Regions from separate parts of the Exiguobacterium sp. s16 genome, predicted to be linked through region 1. Evidence: riboswitches for the same ligand, from Rfam matches in the RefSeq annotation. Region 1 holds a riboswitch; each other region holds the start of a gene.
The links. A riboswitch is a leader RNA that binds a small molecule or an ion and turns the genes downstream of it on or off. The one in region 1 is predicted to bind S-adenosylmethionine.

Region 1 (4,640 bases):
AGACATCGGGTTCTATGCCTTGTTCGTCTATTTGTTGAATCCGTGGTTCGAGACGACGCACGTCTTGATTGCGACGGTCGTGGCCCGTATCCTGTCATCGCTGTTCAATTATTTCGTCAATCGGAAAATTGTGTTCCATTCGAAGGCGAAGCGGGCGATGCCGAAATACTTCGGTCTAGTCGGATTGCAGATGGCGCTGTCGGCCGGTCTCGTCTATGCGCTGTTCTATGTCATCCGCGACGGTGAGGTGTGGATCAAAGTGTTCGTCGACAGCTTCTTGTTCGTCGTCAGTTATTATGTCCAGAAAAAATGGATCTTTAAACGCTAACAGGCCAAGACGTGTGTCTTGGCCTGTCTGGCATGCATATCGTTCAATAAGCGAGTTTTCCGAGCTTGACCGATGTGTACCGGTGCAGTTCACGCGGATCATGGATCCCGGTCTTCTGCATCATGTCGCGCATGAGCAGGGCACAGACGCGAGCATCTTCAGCCGCATCGTGATGCATGAACGGGACGTTCAAATATTCCGCCATCGTGTTCAGCTTGTGATTCGGCAGACCTGGATACAGTTTTCTCGACAACTTGACGGTACAGCCGTACTCGATCGTCGGAAACGTATATAAATCGTATTTGGCGATCGCTTTCTTGAACGCGCCCATATCGAACGATGCGTTGTGTGCCATGACGAGGTCGACATCCCGCAGCGTCGGATAGAGCTGTTCGAGCACCTCGGGTAACGCTGGGGCGTCCCAGACATCGCTCGGCCGGATGCCATGGACCCGGATATTGCCGGCATCGAAGTCTTCCTCCGGATTGACGAGCAGTTGGTTCGTTTCGATGATTTCACCGTCGACAAGCAGGCTCCAGCCGACAGAGCAGATGCTGCGACTATCGCGGTTCGCCGTCTCGACGTCGATGGCAAGAATTGAATGTGGCATAATTAATCCCTTTCTCGTAAAAACAAGTATAAAAAAAGTCTAACATATCGTTAGACTAAAAAGCGATTATGCGGCCACGAGGTTGCGGCATGCTTCGGCACAGCGGAGACATGCTTCGGCACAGCGTTGGCAATGGTCGTGCAAGTGGCGGCCACATTCGACGGCGCACGTGTCACACACCTGGGCGCAGAGTGCACCAATCGGTTTGGTGAAAGCCGAATCGGTCTCGAGCGCGTTCAAGGCGAGTGCACACACTTCCGAACATTCTTTCGTCAGCCGGATACACTCGGCGACCATCAACAAATCTTCTTCTTGTAAGCATTTTGAGAAACAATGATTGCTTGCCCGCATACAGTCGATGACGGCTAAAATGGTCTCTTCGACAGAGGCTCGGTCCATGATAAGTCCCCCTTTAGAATAATGATGTCTTACAATCATTACCCGCTAGCGGATGAGTTAAACCGAGCGGCGACGCAAAAAAAGTCACCCCTCAAATGAGTGGTGACTTCAATAATGGAGCATAGCGGGCTCGAACCGCTGACCTCCACGCTGCCAGCGTGGCGCTCTCCCAGCTGAGCTAATGCCCCGTTCGAAAATTATTATATCATCCTAGTAAAACATTTGGCAATGGCTATTTTTAATTTTTTTGAACAAAGTTTAATCAGCACTGAACGTGGGAAAATCACAAATGATGTTATATTACGAAAGCAGGTGTCATGTATGGAAATGATTTTACTCGCACTCTTACCTGCCTTGATGTGGGGGAGCATCCCGCTCATCGTCTCAAAGGTCGGCGGGAAGCCGATTCAACAGTTGATCGGGACGACAATCGGGGCGATGGTGATGGCGGTCATTATCGCACTCGTGTTCAATCCCGGGTTCACGACGCTCGCAATCGTGACCGGATTCATCTCCGGCGCGTTTTGGGCACTCGGACAATATTTACAGTTCCAATCGTTTCAAATTTTAAGTGTCTCGAAGGCGATGCCGATCAGCACCGGCATGCAGCTTCTCGGTACATCGTTGTTCGGTGTCATCGTCCTCGGAGACTGGAAAACGACGACCGAACTATGGCTCGGATTTTCGGCGCTCGTTCTCATCGTGATTGGGGCTGCGTTGACGTCGTATCAGCAGAACAAAGACGGCGACAGCAGCGGCGCCTTGAAGAAAGGCTTGCTCGTTCTGCTCGTGTCGAGTATCGGTTACGTGACGTACGCCGTCCTGACGAACTATTTCGAGGTCGACGGGATCACGGCGATCTTGCCACAGTCGGTCGGGATGTTCGTCGCGGCGCTGTTGTTCAGCCTGCGTGAGAAAGATGTGAAGAAGTTCGATCCGAAGACGTTCAAAAACATCTTGGCCGGGATCGCCTGGGGGATCGGGAACTTCGGGCTGTTCGTGTCGAGCGGTGAAGTCGGAATCGCGACGTCATTCGCCTTGTCGCAATTGAACGTCGTCGTGGCGACGCTCGGCGGGATCTATCTATTAAAAGAAGAGAAGACGACGAAAGAACGTGTCTTCGTCTTTATGGGTATCGGCCTCATCGTCGTGGCCGGATTCATGCTCGGAATCGCCAAAAGCTAAAAGACGGGTCAGACGACCCGTCTTTCGCTTACCAGGCTTGTTCGATGAATGCGTCACGCCCAGATTTTTTCCGGTCCTCTTTATAGTGGGCCGGATTTTTTTTATGGAAGTCTTGATGGTACTCCTCGGCCGGATAGAACGTGTCGGCCGGTAAAATCTTCGTGACGATCGGCTGTTGGAAACGTCCACTCGCCGCGAGCGCGTCGCGACTCTGCTCTGCTTTCACACGTTGTTCTTCCGTATGATGGAAGATGGCCGGCGCATATTGACTGCCTCGGTCTTGGAATTGACCGCCGTCATCGGTCGGATCGGTCTGAATCCAATACAGTTCGAGCAGTCGCTCATAAGCGAACAGCGTCGGGTCGAACGTGATCTCGACGACCTCATAGTGTCCTGTCGTCCCTGTCTTCACTTGTTCATACGTCGGATCGTCGACGTGACCTCCCGTATAACCTGATACGATCGACTCGATGCCGGGCTGTTCCTCGAACGGTGTCACCATGCACCAAAAGCAGCCGCCTGCGAATGTTGCTTTTTCCATTAATAAGTCCCCCTCATGTTCATTCCCAAAAAAAGCGCCCATGTCATCGACATGAGCGCTCTGTCATATCGGCCAAGGCAATCGCCTTGCTGGTAGTAGCACCTTGCCGTAGCAGGTTGCTGTGAAGTCATAGAGCCAGGTCTCTCGTTCACTCAAGATATCGATATGTAGTTGGTGACAGCATCATACCATCAGATTTGAAGCGGCGTCAACGGTTTGGCTTGCGCCGTAGTTGGAGCAAGGTGGCACCGAGGATCAGGATGCCGAGCACGATGGAGAGCGGTAGCGTATACGGGGCGTCCCCGGCATATAACTGTAAGAAGAACAAGGCAAAGACGGACAATAAGACGAGTACGTACGAACGGTTCATAGTAACCTCCCTTTTCTTTCAGTGTACCAAGTTACACATTCGTTGGCGAACGAAAACAGGAAATCAAATGTCGATAGCGAATACCATCGAGTGACCAAAGGAGGAATCAATATGACTGACACATTTGATTTTATGGAACTCGATATCGAAACCGCCCATCGCGGATATAAAGAAGGAACGTTCACGGCGCGTGACGTGACGGCCTATTATTTGACCCGGATCGCCCAGTTCAACGACAAACTGAAGGCGGTCATCCAGGTGAACCCGGACGCCTTGTTCGAGGCCGAGTCGGCTGACCGGGCATTTCGTCGCGGGCTACGCTTGCCGCTACTCGGCATTCCTGTCTTGATCAAAGACAATGTCGAGACAGCCGGACTCATGAAGACGACGGCCGGGGCCGTCGCACTCGCGCATCACTTCGCAGGCCGGGACGCCAATCTCGTCCAAAACCTGCGAGCGAGCGGGGCCATCATCCTCGGGAAAGCGAACTTGTCCGAATGGGCCAACTTTTTGACCGAGGGCATGCCGAACGGCTGGAGCGGCGTCGGTGGGCAGACGCTCAATCCATATGGGGATAAGCTCGATGTCGGAGGTTCGAGCTCAGGTTCGGCCTCTGCGGTCGCAGCGAACCTGACACTGCTCGCTGTCGGTAGCGAGACGAGCGGCTCGATCATCCATCCGAGCGTGCACAACGGCATCGTCGGCATCAAACCGACCGTCGGCCTCATCAGTCGGAGTGGCATCATCCCGATCTCGCGGTCGCAAGACACGGCGGGACCGATGGCACGAACGCTCGAAGACGCGGTAAGGGCACTTGAGGCGATGGTAGGGGAAGACCCGGCGGACCCGGCGACACTCAACCTCCCGGCCGGTCCGCCGTATCGGACGTGCCTCGACGAGCGCCAAGCGGTCGGGATGCGTGTCGGGATCGTCAAAGCTGATTTATCAGCAGAAGAACAAGCATTATACGGTGAGGCGACCGAGCTGTTGAAACAGAGCGGCATCGACCTTGTCGAAGTCGAACTGCCCGCCCATGATACGCTCGACCAAGGCGATATTTTGTACCACGAGTTCAAACTCGGGATCGAGGCGTACCTGGCCACGACGACGCTCCCATACGAGACGTTGTCGGATTTGATGGACTGGAACAACAGACATCCTGAGACGATCCCGCACGGACAAAAGACGTTCGAGAAAGCGGAAAGAT
Region 2 (4,640 bases), on a different contig from region 1:
GGTACAGTACGTGAGTAAGGTTTTCCCTTCGTAGAGGTCCTTGTTCTCTTCGAGCCAATCTGGCATGTAACGAGAAGCCTCTACATCGATTTTGATCGCATTTTTAAAGTGACCAAGATCGTACTCGTAGTTGTTACGAACATCGAGGATGACGACATCGTCGCGATTCATCATCTCTTTCCATTCTGCCGGTTCGAGGTACGCACCGTGCTGTTTAGGAACGTCGAACTCACCATCAAAGCGCCACGTCACAAGCTCTTTCTTATGACGGACAAAGATTTTTTTGAACGCATGCTCTTCGACTTCATCGATTTTGAACTCGATATCGCTGAAAAGCGGGTTCGCTTTCAAGTCGTTCATGTATTGCTCGGTCTGTTCCCAAGTCCCAGAGCACGTTCCGTTGATTCCTTCGGAAGAAATCAAGATCCGTCCTTTGATGCCAAGGTCCTTACAATACTTGAGGTGCTCTTGTGTGAGCGTTTCTGGGTCTTCGATGTTGACGTACTTATAGTACAGCAAGACCCGCATTGGTTTTGTTTCCATGTTATTACTCCCCTGTGTTCAGTTTTTTGCAGGAAAACGAACGTTGGGTTGTGTCGTTCGACGAGCGGACTTGCCTGCAACCACAAGTCCATATTATATGATAGATATCACAGCGAAATTTCGCAAATACTTTTTATTTTTTTTACTGGCGTGCAGGGGGATGCGTCTTCCTGAGCGAAATCGGGTAAAAGGTATTAATGAAAGTCGAAGGTGGAAACTGATATGCTCACATCACTCCAACAATGGATTATCCAACTGATTGAATGGCTGCAAGAGCTTCCGGGAGGCCCATGGGCAGGACTAGGGGCGCCGTTCCTTGAGGCGATCTTTCCATTTCTTCCGCTCGTCCTCATCATTTCGGCGAACGCGGCCACGTATGGGTTCTTGCTCGGGACGTTATTGTCTTGGGTCGGTAGTTTACTAGGGACGATTCTTGTCTTTACAGCCGTCCGTTACGTATTCCGTAAACCGATGACACGGTGGCTCGAAAAACATAAACAAGGGGTATATTGGCTGGAACGCATCAACCATATGAGCCCGATCTCGCTTGGGTTTTTATATTCGCTCCCGTTCATCCCGGTCAGTTTGATCACATACTTACTTGCCCTCATTCAAATGCCGCTTCGGACATTCATCATGGCGGCGGGGTTCGGGAAACTGCTTGTCGTCTTGATTTTTTCGGTCATTGGTGACCAGTGGGAAGAGTTTATTCAAAGTCCGTTCCGCTTATCGATGCTTGGACTGTTACTGTTTGTTCTTTGGGCGATCAGCCGTGGCCTCGAGGAATTGCTCAAGCGGCGCGCCTTCAAAAAACGCAACGAACAACTTCAACGTGAACGTGAAACGAAACGTCAAACGACCCTTCGAAGCTAGTGCTTCAAAGGGTCGTTTTGGTCAGGCGCGCTTTTTGAAACGCGGGAAGTTAAAGACGATGGCCAGCCCTCCGCAAATGAAGAGCAGGAATGGATAGAACATATACGGGACGAGCGCTGGTGACGCCGTATTCGTCAATTCGGCGGCGATGAGCAGCTGTGCCCCATAAGGCAACAGGCCTTGGACGCCACACGAGAAGATGTCGAGCACACTCGCTGATTTCTTTCGCTCGATGTCATACGTGTCGGCGATATTGGCGGCGAGCGGACCGGCCACGAGAATCGAAATCGTGTTGTTCGCCGTCGCGACGTTCGTCGCGCTGACGAGCCCGGCGATGCTCCATTCGGCACCGGCACGTTTTTGAATCCGCGACGTGAGCGCGTCACGCAAGTAAGTGAGCCCGCCGTTATGCGAGATGAGTCCGACGAGTCCGCCCATGAGGAGCGTCAAGAGCGAAATCTCGGCCATACCCATCATCCCGTCTGCCATAGCCGTGACGTATGAAGTGACAGCCAAACTCCCATCGATCAAACCGATGATGCCGGTCAAGGCAATCCCGCCAAGCAAAACGAGAATGACGTTCAACCCGGTCAAGGCGAGAGCGATGACGGCGAGGTATGGAATGAGTTTATACCATTCGAACGTGGCTGCATCGACAGTCGATTCTCCACTCGATAACACCGATAAGAGGACGATTGTGATAATGGCGGCCGGGAGGACAATCCAAAAGTTGGTTCGGAATTTGTCACGCATATTGGTACGCTGGGTCCGGACGGCAGCGATTGTCGTGTCCGAGATGAACGACAAGTTGTCCCCGAACATGGCACCACCGACGACGGCAGCCGCCGCGATGGCGATATTGACGCCACTTTCTTCGTGGATACCGAGCGCGATCGGGGCGAGGGCGGCAATCGTGCCCGTCGACGTTCCCATCGCCATCGAGATGAAAGCCGCGATGACGAATAAACCGCTCAGTAGAAGCGAGGACGGTAAAAATGTCAGCGCCGCATTGACGGTCGCGTCGATTGCGCCGATTGCTTCGGCGACACTCGAGAACGCTCCGGCGAGCAAGAAGATGAAGACCATGATCAAAATGCCGGGGTTCCCCGCGCCTTGGGCGACACGCTCGACCGTCTGAGTGACGCTGCCTTTCGTCATCATCGCCGCGACGATGACCGCGATCAACGCCGCGATCAGGACCGGGAATTTATAAAAGTCGTTATAGTAGATGCCTGCCCCGATAAAGAAGACGAGGAAGACGAGCAAAGGCAATAGTGCCCATTTGTTAGCTGTCGGTTGTTCCAATCGATTCACCTCATTCATAAAATAAAAAGAGAGCCTTCTGAAAAAAGGCTCTCTCTACAAGAAAACACTTTTTTCATCTTTCGAGCAGACTGCTCGCTGGATTTGGCACAGGTTACCCGCTGCCGAGACGTCACTGGGCCAGTCCCTCAGTCTCTCTTGATAAAAAAGTTGTGATATTTAGTTATAAGACACGTTCCCTAACGTACCTGTTTCAAATCCGCTTGTCAATAGCAAACCCCACGCGGTGAACGTGGGGGTGAGTCAAGTCGTTAAGAAATTGTAATGGGCGACGCGGTTGCGTCCGGCGTACTTCCCGCCGACGTAGAGGGCCCGGTCAGCGTTCCGGATCGTATCGTCGAGGCGTTTGTCACCGAACGCCTGAATCGTGTCGACACCGATCGAAGCGGTGACGGGGATATCGATTCCGTCGACGTGGAACGGTTTGTTCTCGATTTGTTGCCGGATCCGTTCGGCGATCTCGATTGCCTGTTCGACATCGCAACGATTCAATAGCAAGATGAACTCTTCACCGCCGTAACGGGCGGCAAAATCTTCGGTGCGGAGTGCCTGGCGAATCCGCCGTCCAAACTCTTGGAGCACACTGTCCCCGACTTGATGTCCGTGCAAATCGTTGATTTTTTTGAAAAAGTCGATGTCGAGCATCGCGACCGAAATCGGATACATCGAACCGTCCGAGATTTGTTGAATCCCGTATTCGTAAAACGCGCGTGCATTCGCGAGCAGCGTCAAGCTGTCGGTCCGACTTTCCGTGTAAAGACGGTCGCGCTCATGGCAACGGCTGATCGTCCGGTTGAACGACTTGAGAAGTTTGACGATTTCACGTTGGATGGTCGAGGGATACCCATAGACGTGTTCACCCGTCATGACGAGCCACGTGCGAATCCCTTCGATCTCCTCGGACCGAACCGAGATGAAACTATGATAGTCGTCGTCAAATTCGTTCGACAGTGGTGCGTCCCATTCGAAGCGCATCTCATATTCGACCGAGGCTTCGTTCGGATAAGCGTGATCGAGCAAATCGAACACGATGTGACGGTCAATCGGCTGACGCGTCTTCAAATCAAAGTACAGGGTACGGTCGAACAGTTTAAACTCGACGAACCCTTCGTCATAGTGATTGAGCCGCTCACATTGACTGAGAAACACTTCGATGGCTTGCGCCTCGCTCTGCGATAACGACACGGCTTCTTTTGCCTCGTCATACTGTTCAATCAACGATTTAAAGGCGTCTTGCCGGCCTTTTTGGATGATGAGCCGCTTGATGAAGAACGTCAACGCGGCAGCGATGCTGCTGACGACGAGTAAATTCGTCTCCCGGAACAACGAGGCCGCCAAAATGAAGACGAGACTGACGATATACGTATAAAACGCGATGCTCAGAAAATCGCGGACCGGGATGTCGACGCGGAACCACCAACCGACTTGATACTTTTGCACGATCGTGTTCAAGATGATGGCCAGAATCAAACCGGCGAGCGGCAGGAACGAGTCTTGAGAATAGAAGCCGAGACCGGTCACACCACCAAGTGCCAAGTAAACACCGGCTGGGATGGCAATCTCCAAGAAAGACGTGATGGCGTTCCAAGGATACGTGAAGCGGAAGCGTCGAAGCGCGACGCGCGGTTTCAAGTTTACGAACTGGAAGACGAGGAGACCAATCTGATTGACGAAAAGCGCCGTCTCGAAATCAAAAAACAAGAAAATGATGAGGACGATACTTTCCGAAAACGTGAAGTAGACGCCTTTCCGTTCGATGGAGTCCATTTGAAAAATGATGACAAGGAGCGCGATCAAGATGAACGGCAACGGCTCGATGGCGGGTATGTTCAATACGCCTGTGGCGAACAAGGTGATCGTCGATATGAGTAAAACACTCCATATGCTCCAACCAAGGACGG
Region 3 (4,640 bases), on a different contig from region 1:
CCCCATTGATATACTGCGACGAGAACGTCCCGATCGACATCTGCATGATGAGGGCGACATCGATATCTTTTGGCAACGTCCCGTTCGAGACCGAGACGGGTTTCGTCTCTGCCGTCTTCTCGGCCGGCTTCGATGGGGCCGCTTGCTCGTTCGTGCAACCGACGAGCGCCAAGACGAATGTGAATAACAAAATCAAGAGTTTTTTAGACATGAATCGTTCCCCCTACATGATGTGTGATGGCGGCCTCTGTCGGTTCGAACACACCCGCCTCGGTGATGAGTCCGGTGATGAGATCGGGCGTCGTGACGTCGAACGCCGGATTGAAGACGGTGATGCCGACGGGCGCCGTCGGTTGACCACCGATATGTGTGACTTCTGACGGGTTCCGCTCCTCGATTTCAATCGTGTCATCCGCCGTCAAATCGAACGTCGAATGCGGCGCAGCGACGTAGAACGGAATGCCGTAATGCTTGGCGAGGACGGCGAGCTGCAACGTCCCGATTTTATTGGCGACGTGCCCCGTCCGTGTGATGCGGTCGGCTCCGACGATGATGGCATCGACTCGTTTCGACTGAATCGTCCAAGCCGCCATATTGTCGGTGATGAGCGTCACGTCGATATCGGCCCGGTCGAGCTCCCAGACGGTGAGGCGTGCCCCTTGCAGGAGCGGCCGCGTCTCACAGGCGAAGACGTTGAAGGATACACCGCGTTCTTTTCCGACGTAAAACGGGGCGAGCGCCGTCCCGTAACGCGATGTCGCGATGGCACCGGCGTTGCAGGTCGTCAACACGTTCCCCCCGGCCGGCAACACCGTCAGTGCATGCTCGCCGATGGCCCGGTACGTATCGACGTCCCGGTCGTACAAAGCGATGGCGCGGCGTTTGATTTCCTCGGCAATCGCCTCGAAGTCGTCCCCGACATTTAAATCAAGGAGCGATTCGATCACGTTTTGCAGATTGACCGCTGTCGGCCGGGTCGCGATCAAGCGGCGTCCGACGAGGTCGAGCCGACGCGTAAAGTCCGGATCGTCGACTAACCGGCCCGCCTCTTTGGCGAGGACGAACGCCCCGAAGTATGCGATGGCCGGGGCGCCGCGGACTTGGAGCGTCTCGATGGCATGTTCGGCCTGTTCGAGCGTCTCAATCGTCACGTACCGCTCTTCATGCGGCAACAACGTCTGATCCAATACGATGAGTTCGTCTGTCTGTGAATGGAAACGGATGTTTTGAACCGTCATACGCGCACCCCCGACAGGAGTGTCACCAAGTCGTCAATCGATTCGACGCTGTGGCGTTCTTTAATGAGCGCCGTCCCGAGGGCGAGCGCGTCACGTTTTCGTTCGAGCCGCGTCGCTTCCGGCAACGTCTCGAGATCGGCGACACCGGCCAGTCCGACGGCACGGCGAATGAGTTCGCAACCGGCGTAGCCGATCGTGTCGCTGAAAATCGTCCGCAACAACTCGTCGACGAAACCAATCGTGTTGAACGGCTCGACGGCGCGTTCAAAATTGGCCCGAAACGTCTTCTCGAACGTCTCCCACACCGTCAAGACGTCCGTGAAACGCTCGAAGCGTTTGAGCGGGTCATGGAACGTCGACAGCGTCAAATGGGCGATGATTTGGCCGAGGTCGAAGCCGAACGGTCCGTAAAACGCGAACTCTGGATCGATGATTTTCGTCTCTTGTTGAGTCGCGAAGATGCTGCCCGTATGTAGGTCTCCGTGCAGGAGTGCCTCATGTTTCGTGACAAAGCCGACTTTCAGTTTCGTCACCTCGACTTTGAGCGCTTGGTCTTGCCAAAGGCGTTCGACATCTTCTCGCAGCGCCGTCTCGATGTTGTTCGACTCCGCGTCTTTGAACGGGTCGGTAAAGATGAGTTTCTCGGTGATGTCACACAGTTCCGGGTTGTAATAGTCACGTTCAATCCGCTTCTTCGCGATCGGCCCGGCCGCGTAATCCGACGTCGCGAACAGCGTCTCGCCTAAAAATTCACCGACATGGCGGGCAAGTTCAGGATACGTTTTCCCTTCCAAATAGCCAGTCCGAACGATCTCAAAATCTGACAGGTCCTCTAAAATCGTGTAGGCGAGCGGGCGGTCACTGCCAAGCACGACTGGCACGAAACGAGGGACGACGTTGGCGAATTCGCGCAACGCCAACTGCTCGATCCACGCCCGTTCAAGTGTGAGCGGCCAACTTTCGCCGACGACTTTCGCATATGGGAGCGCTTGTTTGACGATGAGACTCGTTTCGCCTTGTCGGATGCGGAAAACGAGGTTCAAATTGCCGTCCCCGATCTCCTCGCAATGCGTGATGCCTCCGTCTTCGATTAACCCCAACGTTTTCACATGCTCGACGACGGTCTGTTCTGTAAATGGTTGATATGACATAATGTTTTCCCCTTCCTGTACGTTGCCCATAAAAAAAGCCCCTTTCTCCGCGAGAAAGAGGCACAGCCAAACTGGTTGTTCCTCTCATCTGTCAGACATTCGTCTGGTGGATGTAGCACCGTGCCTAGTGGTCGGTTGCTGCGGCGTCATCGGGCCAATTCCCTCTGCCAACTCGCGATAAGAGTGGTTTATTCGATTCGGTGAACTTATGTGCTGAATATTACGGACTCGACGTCACGATTGTCAACGGCAATTTCCCGATGCAACTTCGTCTTTTTTTGTGCATATATGGAAACAACTTTCCAAAATATTTTTTTTGGAAAAAAAGGAATTGACGATGTGACGATTCTGTGCAAAAATTCAATTAAATTTCACAACTTCAAATCACATTCTTATCAAGAGCAGACGGAGGGACAAGCCCGATGATGTCGCAGCAACCGACCAGAGATGGCACGGTGCTAATTCTTGCAGCGTAAGCTGAGAGATAAGAGTTCATTTTTTTTATGATGACCTCTTGCCTCGGCATGGGGTCATTTTTGTTTGCCTGGAAGGAGGAACCATATGAGTATCACTGCCACATATGAAATCAAACGGACGGACGCGGTCGCGACCGTCGCCAACAAGATCGCCCTCGAGCTGACCGTCGGCACATGGACGGACTTGCCTCACTTAGAGCAAGAGCAGTTACAGGCGTTCCGAGGTGAGGTCGTATCAACCACACATACGGACACGACGAGCCGCTTCACGATCCGCTATCCGTTACATAATGTCAGCCCTGACTTTTCATCCATCTTGACGACGACGTTCGGGAAACTGTCCCTCGATGATTCGGTCCGATTAATCGATTTGACGTTGCCGGAGACGCTCGCCTCTGATTTCAAAGGCGCCAAGTTCGGTGTCGACGGGATTCGTGAGTTGCTCGGCGTTCAGGATCGCCCGCTCGTCATGAGCATCTTCAAAGGCGTCATCGGCCGTGACCTCGCGTTTCTCGAGCAGCAACTCCGCGATCAGTTCGCCGGTGGCATCGATATCGTCAAAGACGACGAGATTTTATACGACAACCCGCTCACCCCGTCGCTTGAACGGGCCCGGATCGGAGCGGACGTCATTCAAGCCCACTTCGAGGCGACCGGGAAACGCGTCCTGTACGCCATCACGCTGAGCGGCCCCGTGTTCGGTCTGCGTGACCAGGCGCTCCGTCTCATCGAGGCCGGTGCGACGGCGCTCCTGTTCAACGTCTATACGTACGGTCTCGACGCACTGCGCGAACTCGCGAACGATCCGGATATCCACGTCCCGATCTTGGCACATCCGGCCTTTGCCGGCGCCTTGACCGGATCAATCAGTCATTCGCTTTTGCTCGGTAAACTCCCTCGCCTCGCCGGGGGCGATTTGACGCTCTTCCCGTCACCGTACGGCTCACTTGCGACACCGCGCGACGAGGCGTTCGTGATTCGTGACCAGAGTGCCGAACCACATTGGTCGAAGCCGATTTTGCCGGTCCCGTCCGCGGGGATTCATCCGGGACTCGTCGCCGATATCATTCGGGACTTCGGGACGGATGTCGTCATCAACGCCGGCGGTGGCATTCACGGTCATCCGGACGGTGCAGCCGCCGGGGCTCGTGCGTTCCGACAAGCCATCGCTCACGTACTCGGTCAAACCGAAGGGCAGACGGACGAGCTCGATACCGCGTTGAAGGCGTGGGCGTCACGATGACGGCCCATATCCTCTGCGACTTTGACGGGACGATTACGGCGGAAGACAATATCATCGCGTTGATGAAGGCGTTCGCCCCGCCGGCTTGGGTCGAGTTGAAAGACGCGGTCCTCGAGCAACGGATTTCCATCCGATCCGGGGTCGGTCAAATGTTTCGACTGTTGCCGAGCGAGGCCGCCCCGGCTTACCGTGATTATTTGTTGGAGCGCATCACGCTCCGCCAAGGGTTCCCGGCATTTTTAGAAGAAGTTCGGGTCCATGGCTGGAAGTTTGACGTCGTCAGCGGCGGGATGGACTTCTTCGTGCAACCGGTCTTGGACGGGCATGTCGCCCCCGAGCATATCTACTGCAACGTCGCCGACTTCTCCGCTGAGACGGTCACCGTCGCTTGGCCGCACGCTTGCGATGAACAATGTACGAACGATTGCGGCTGTTGCAAGCCGACGCTCGCTCGCCGCCTTGTCAATCCCGCCGATCGCTTGATCGTCATCGGCGACTCGGTGACCGACTTCGAGGTCGCGAAGCGTGCCGA
Region 4 (4,640 bases), 440 kb from region 1:
GGATCACGGATTTCGCACAAAGCGAACTAGGGGATATCGTCTTTGTCGAACTTCCTGAAGTCGGCGGCACGATTTTACTCGATGAGCCGTTCGGTTCGGTCGAGTCGGTCAAAACCGTATCAGAGTTGTACGCTCCAATCTCTGGAAAAATCACAGCGGTGAACGAATCACTCGCCGATTCACCAGAACTCGTCAACGAGGCACCGTTCGAAGGCGCTTGGATGATCGAAGTCGAGTTGAACGATGCGTCAGACGTCGACAAACTCATGTCAGCCGAAGAATACGAAGCGATGATTCAAGGCTAAACAAAACCCGGTTTCTCTTCACGAGAAGCCGGGCTTTTTTGTTCATTCGAAATCGAGGCGGTAATGATCAGGCTGGATGAGCGACGTCCGGTTGAACAGGCGGTAGAAGATGATTCCGAGCGTTATCGGGATGAGTCCGAACAAGACGATGACGAGCATGACGTTCCAGAGCGCGAACCCTCCCGGCATCAAATGCAAGGCGTTGATTGGCCCGATGAGGCCGGAGACGCCGAAACCGGCACTGATCGGCGTGCCTTCGATCCGAAGGATGCCTGCGAGCGCTCCGAGGATGGCCGCATTGGCGAGTACGGGCAACATCATGATCGGACGACGGACGAAGTTCGCCATTTGAATCTTCGGTGACCCGAGGAAGTGGGCGATCGACGTTCCCGTCGCGTTCATCTGCCAGCCGGCGATGGCGAGACCGAAGCCGGCGGCGACGACCCCTAAGTTGGCGGCCCCGGCCGCGACACCAGACAGACTGATCGCTGTGGCGATGCCGACCGTCGAGATTGGCGAGACGATGATGAGCGAGAACGCCATCGCGATCAACATACCCATCACAATCGGCTGCAGTTCCGTCATCGTCATAATGATCGTCCCGACGTATGTGGTGATTTGTGAGATGTAAGTGAGCAGGAACGCCCCGATTCCTCCGGCGACGACGATGACCGTCATCGGTAAGACGAGTACCGTGTATGTCTTCAAGCGTGGCGACAACTGCATGACGAGGAACGTCGCGAGAGCGGCCGTCACACCGGCCGTGATGACGTCACCGATTCCAGCCATGAGGAACGCCCCTTCTTCGATGCGGATGGCGCCGCTCCCGACTTGGGTCGCGATGCCGATCGTGCCGGCCTCGAGTGCCGAGCGTCCGAACTGCATGGCGACGGCGACACCGATGATGACCGGTAAGAGACGCATCGCGATTGTCGTCGCATCTAAGATGAACTGCAGTGACGGAACATAAGGTAAGATGGCTTTCGTTAATTCACCGAGCAAGGCGCTCGGGATGAGGGCGATGAGGATGGCAAGACTGAGGCCGTTCAAGACGTTCATCAAAAACTGTTTTCTGGTAAGCTTCTCTTCCGTCATTGGGGATTCACCTGTCCTTTTCTACTGGTATGCTGTTATGTACAAAAGCAATAAAGTTAATGACCATACTATGCCTCTTTCTAGCAAGCGTCAATATAAAATGTTGAAATGTTCAGAATTTTCCATTTGAGCACAACTTTTGAACCGACCGGTCCGGATTCATATACTTAGAGGAGAGGTGAGAACAATGATTACTGACGGATTCTTATATATATACGCCCCGATGTGCGGTACATGCGCCGTGGCCGAGCGGATGCTCTCGGTCGTCGAGGCCGTCGACCCCGAACTCCAGATTGAAAAGCGCGATGCCAACTTTATCCCGAACGAGCTCGAGGTGTATCAAGTCATGAGCGTCCCGGCGCTATTGAAGCTGGAAAATGGCCAAGTTCGCGATCGTTTGTATGCGTTTCAAAACGTCCAGCACGTCCTATCTTTCGTCAAATGAGATAGGATGATTAGAATAATCTGAAAATTTTAAATAATCAGTTGACACAGAAAGTTCACGAATGATATATTCATTACAACATCTTACTTGAACACAACATAGGTCGAGATTTTCCCGTCAGCAAGACGTTTTCGAACAACCGTTGCATGAGCTTACGCGATTTCAGGTGGACCTTCCCTTCGATTGTCCCCCAAAAAAATCAAGCGTCGGGGCACCGGTCGCGTAATTGCATGGTCCGTTCGAAGACCGAGTGATGATCGGGTAAAAATCCCCCATATAAGGATGAATGCTCTGATCGGGCAAAAGAGGTTCATCTATGGGTTGTCCTTCAGTGACTCAAGGTGCTACGTTCTGTGTCATCCTCGGATGGCACCTTTTTTAATTTGTCTGAAAAAAATAGTTTGACATGAAAATAATGTGTCGCTATGATAAAGCTAATCAAATACGCAACCACTCTTATCAAGAGAGGCTGAGGGACTGGCCCTATGACGCCCAGCAACCGCGGAGCAATCCGAAATGGTGCTAATTCCAGCAAGGTGTAAACCTTGGAAGATGAGAGCAATCGTTGTCCGTACCGATAAAGTACGCACGTTTGCTCAAACGTGCGTACTTTTTTTGTTGTCAGGAGGGAAATGGATTGATTCAACTACGCAATGTGGCCAAATGGTTCGATACGAAAAACGGTCGGGTCCAGGCGGTCGATGATGTGTCGCTTACCATCGAAAGCGGCGAAATTTTTGGAATAATCGGATATTCAGGGGCGGGGAAGTCGACGCTCATCCGCTTGCTCAACCGACTCGAGGCACCGTCTAGCGGTGAAATCGTGGTCGCCGGCAGCGAGCTGACGAAGCTCACGCCTAAGGAACTACGCGGGGTACGTAAAAACGTCTCGATGGTGTTCCAACACTTCAACCTATTATGGTCGCGCACGGTCGCTGAGAACATCAGCTTCCCGCTCGAGCTCATCGGGGTACCGGCCAGCGAACGCAAACGCCGCGTCCAAGAACTTGTCGAACTCGTCGGCTTAGGCGGACGGGAAGACAGCTATCCGTCGCAACTATCGGGCGGTCAAAAGCAGCGAGTCGGGATAGCCCGTGCGCTCGCTACGAATCCAGAAGTGCTCCTCTGCGATGAAGCGACGAGCGCACTCGACCCGAAGACGACCGATTCGATTCTCGAACTGCTCGTCAGCATCAATAAAAAGCTCGGATTGACGATCGTCCTCATCACCCATGAGATGCACGTCATCCAAAAGATTTGCCACCGCGTCGCCGTCATGGAGGCCGGGAAGGTCGTCGAGACCGGACAAGTCGCCGAGGTGTTCCAACATCCGGAACAGCCGATCACGAAAGAGTTCGTCAAACAGATCGGCGCGGTCGAAGACATGTCGCTCACGTTCGAGCACTTGAAAGCGCGTTATCCGAGCGGTCAAATCGTCAAGCTCAAATTCTTGAACGAGACGGCCGAGCAACCGATTCTGTCAGAAGTGTTGAAGCAACATGACATCGGCTTCAACATCATCGGCGGGAACGTGACGCAGTCACAAGTCGGTGCCCTCGGGACATTATTCATCCAATTGATCGGAGAGCCGGCTGAAGTCGAGCGGGCCATCGCCTCAATCCGGTCGCAGGCAGTGGAAGTGGAGGTAGAAAGCGATGTTTCCTAATGTAGATTGGCAAGTCATGCTCGAGCAAACGTGGGAGACGCTCTATATGACGCTCGTCGCCGGAGCCGCGACGTTCGTCATCGGTCTCGCCCTCGGGATGCTCTTATACGTCACGAACGAACCGCTCATGATGAAAAACCGTCCGATTTACACGGTCATCAGCGCAATCGTCAACGTGTTCCGGTCGATCCCGTTCATCATTTTGATCATCTTGCTCATCCCGTTCACGTTACTCGTCGTCGGGACGATGCTCGGATCGACGGCAGCGTTGCCGGCGCTCATCATCGGTGCGGCTCCGTTCTATGCGCGGATGGTCGAGCTCGCCCTTCGTGAAGTCGACCGCGGCGTCATCGAGGCGGCTGAATCGATGGGTGCGACAAAATGGCAAATCGTCTATAAAGTGTTGTTCCCAGAAGCATTGCCGGCCATCGTGTCAGGCATCACGGTCACGATCGTCGCGATCGTCGGTTATACGGCGATGGCAGGGGTCGTTGGGGGCGGGGGACTCGGGAACTTGGCGTTCCTCGAAGGGTTCCAGCGCTCACAGAGTGACGTCACGTTCGTCGCGACCGTCTTAATCTTGGTTATCGTCTTCGTCATCCAGTTCATCGGCGATCGACTCGTATCAGTAATTGACAAGCGTTCCGCTTGATCTAAATAGAAAATTTGGAGGGGTTTTATAATGAAATCATGGAAAACAGTACTCGGATTGACAGCAGCTTCAGCACTCACGATTCTCGCGGCTTGCGGCGGAGATTCAGAATCAGGTTCGGGCGATGACAAGACGCTCGTCGTCGGTGCGTCAAACGTCCCGCACGCTGAGATTTTAGAGCACATTCAAGACGACTACGAAGAGAAGGGCTATACGCTCGAAATCAAGAAGTTCCAAGACTACGTCCTCCCGAACAAAACGCTCGCGGACGGCGAACTCGACGCGAACTACTTCCAACACGAGCCGTACCTCGAGTCGCAAATGGCTGAGAACAAAGACTACAAATTCGCATCAGCCGGCGGCGTCCACATCGAGCCGATTGGTGTCTACTCACAAGACTACAAATCACTCGATGAGCTGCCAGAAGGCGCTGAAATCATCATGAGTTCGTCAGTCGCTGACCACGGACGAATCCTC

Region 2: another riboswitch for S-adenosylmethionine. It lies ahead of KNP86_RS14075 (Na+/H+ antiporter NhaC family protein); the one in region 1 lies ahead of msrA (peptide-methionine (S)-S-oxide reductase MsrA).
Region 3: another riboswitch for S-adenosylmethionine. It lies ahead of mtnK (S-methyl-5-thioribose kinase); the one in region 1 lies ahead of msrA (peptide-methionine (S)-S-oxide reductase MsrA).
Region 4: another riboswitch for S-adenosylmethionine. It lies ahead of KNP86_RS03945 (methionine ABC transporter ATP-binding protein); the one in region 1 lies ahead of msrA (peptide-methionine (S)-S-oxide reductase MsrA).

What each region holds. Positions count from the first base shown of each region.
Region 1 covers NZ_JACSLM010000002.1:518,656-523,295, forward strand. The annotation lists gene KNP86_RS06145 (bifunctional glycosyltransferase family 2/GtrA family protein) at 1-328, shown strand, start outside; gene KNP86_RS06150 (3'-5' exonuclease) at 372-938, opposite strand; gene KNP86_RS06155 (four-helix bundle copper-binding protein) at 1,005-1,337, opposite strand; tRNA gene KNP86_RS06160 (tRNA-Ala) at 1,453-1,525, opposite strand; gene KNP86_RS06165 (GRP family sugar transporter) at 1,659-2,522, shown strand; gene msrA (peptide-methionine (S)-S-oxide reductase MsrA) at 2,551-3,063, opposite strand; SAM riboswitch class I at 3,127-3,227, opposite strand; gene KNP86_RS06175 (hypothetical protein) at 3,272-3,433, opposite strand; gene KNP86_RS06180 (amidase family protein) at 3,545-4,640, shown strand, end outside.
Region 2 covers NZ_JACSLM010000011.1:42,783-47,422, reverse strand. The annotation lists gene trhO (oxygen-dependent tRNA uridine(34) hydroxylase TrhO) at 1-543, opposite strand, end outside; gene KNP86_RS14080 (TVP38/TMEM64 family protein) at 766-1,416, shown strand; gene KNP86_RS14075 (Na+/H+ antiporter NhaC family protein) at 1,438-2,739, opposite strand; SAM riboswitch class I at 2,792-2,887, opposite strand; gene KNP86_RS14070 (GGDEF domain-containing protein) at 2,983-4,640, opposite strand, start outside.
Region 3 covers NZ_JACSLM010000003.1:152,469-157,108, reverse strand. The annotation lists gene KNP86_RS07775 (sugar ABC transporter substrate-binding protein) at 1-211, opposite strand, end outside; gene mtnA (S-methyl-5-thioribose-1-phosphate isomerase) at 204-1,238, opposite strand; gene mtnK (S-methyl-5-thioribose kinase) at 1,235-2,389, opposite strand; SAM riboswitch class I at 2,471-2,573, opposite strand; SAM riboswitch class I at 2,779-2,880, shown strand; gene KNP86_RS07760 (2,3-diketo-5-methylthiopentyl-1-phosphate enolase) at 2,951-4,108, shown strand; gene KNP86_RS07755 (2-hydroxy-3-keto-5-methylthiopentenyl-1-phosphate phosphatase) at 4,105-4,640, shown strand, end outside.
Region 4 covers NZ_JACSLM010000002.1:78,865-83,504, forward strand. The annotation lists gene gcvH (glycine cleavage system protein GcvH) at 1-305, shown strand, start outside; gene KNP86_RS03935 (PTS sugar transporter subunit IIC) at 348-1,400, opposite strand; gene KNP86_RS03940 (thioredoxin family protein) at 1,588-1,845, shown strand; SAM riboswitch class I at 2,299-2,404, shown strand; gene KNP86_RS03945 (methionine ABC transporter ATP-binding protein) at 2,483-3,511, shown strand; gene KNP86_RS03950 (methionine ABC transporter permease) at 3,501-4,163, shown strand; gene KNP86_RS03955 (MetQ/NlpA family ABC transporter substrate-binding protein) at 4,194-4,640, shown strand, end outside.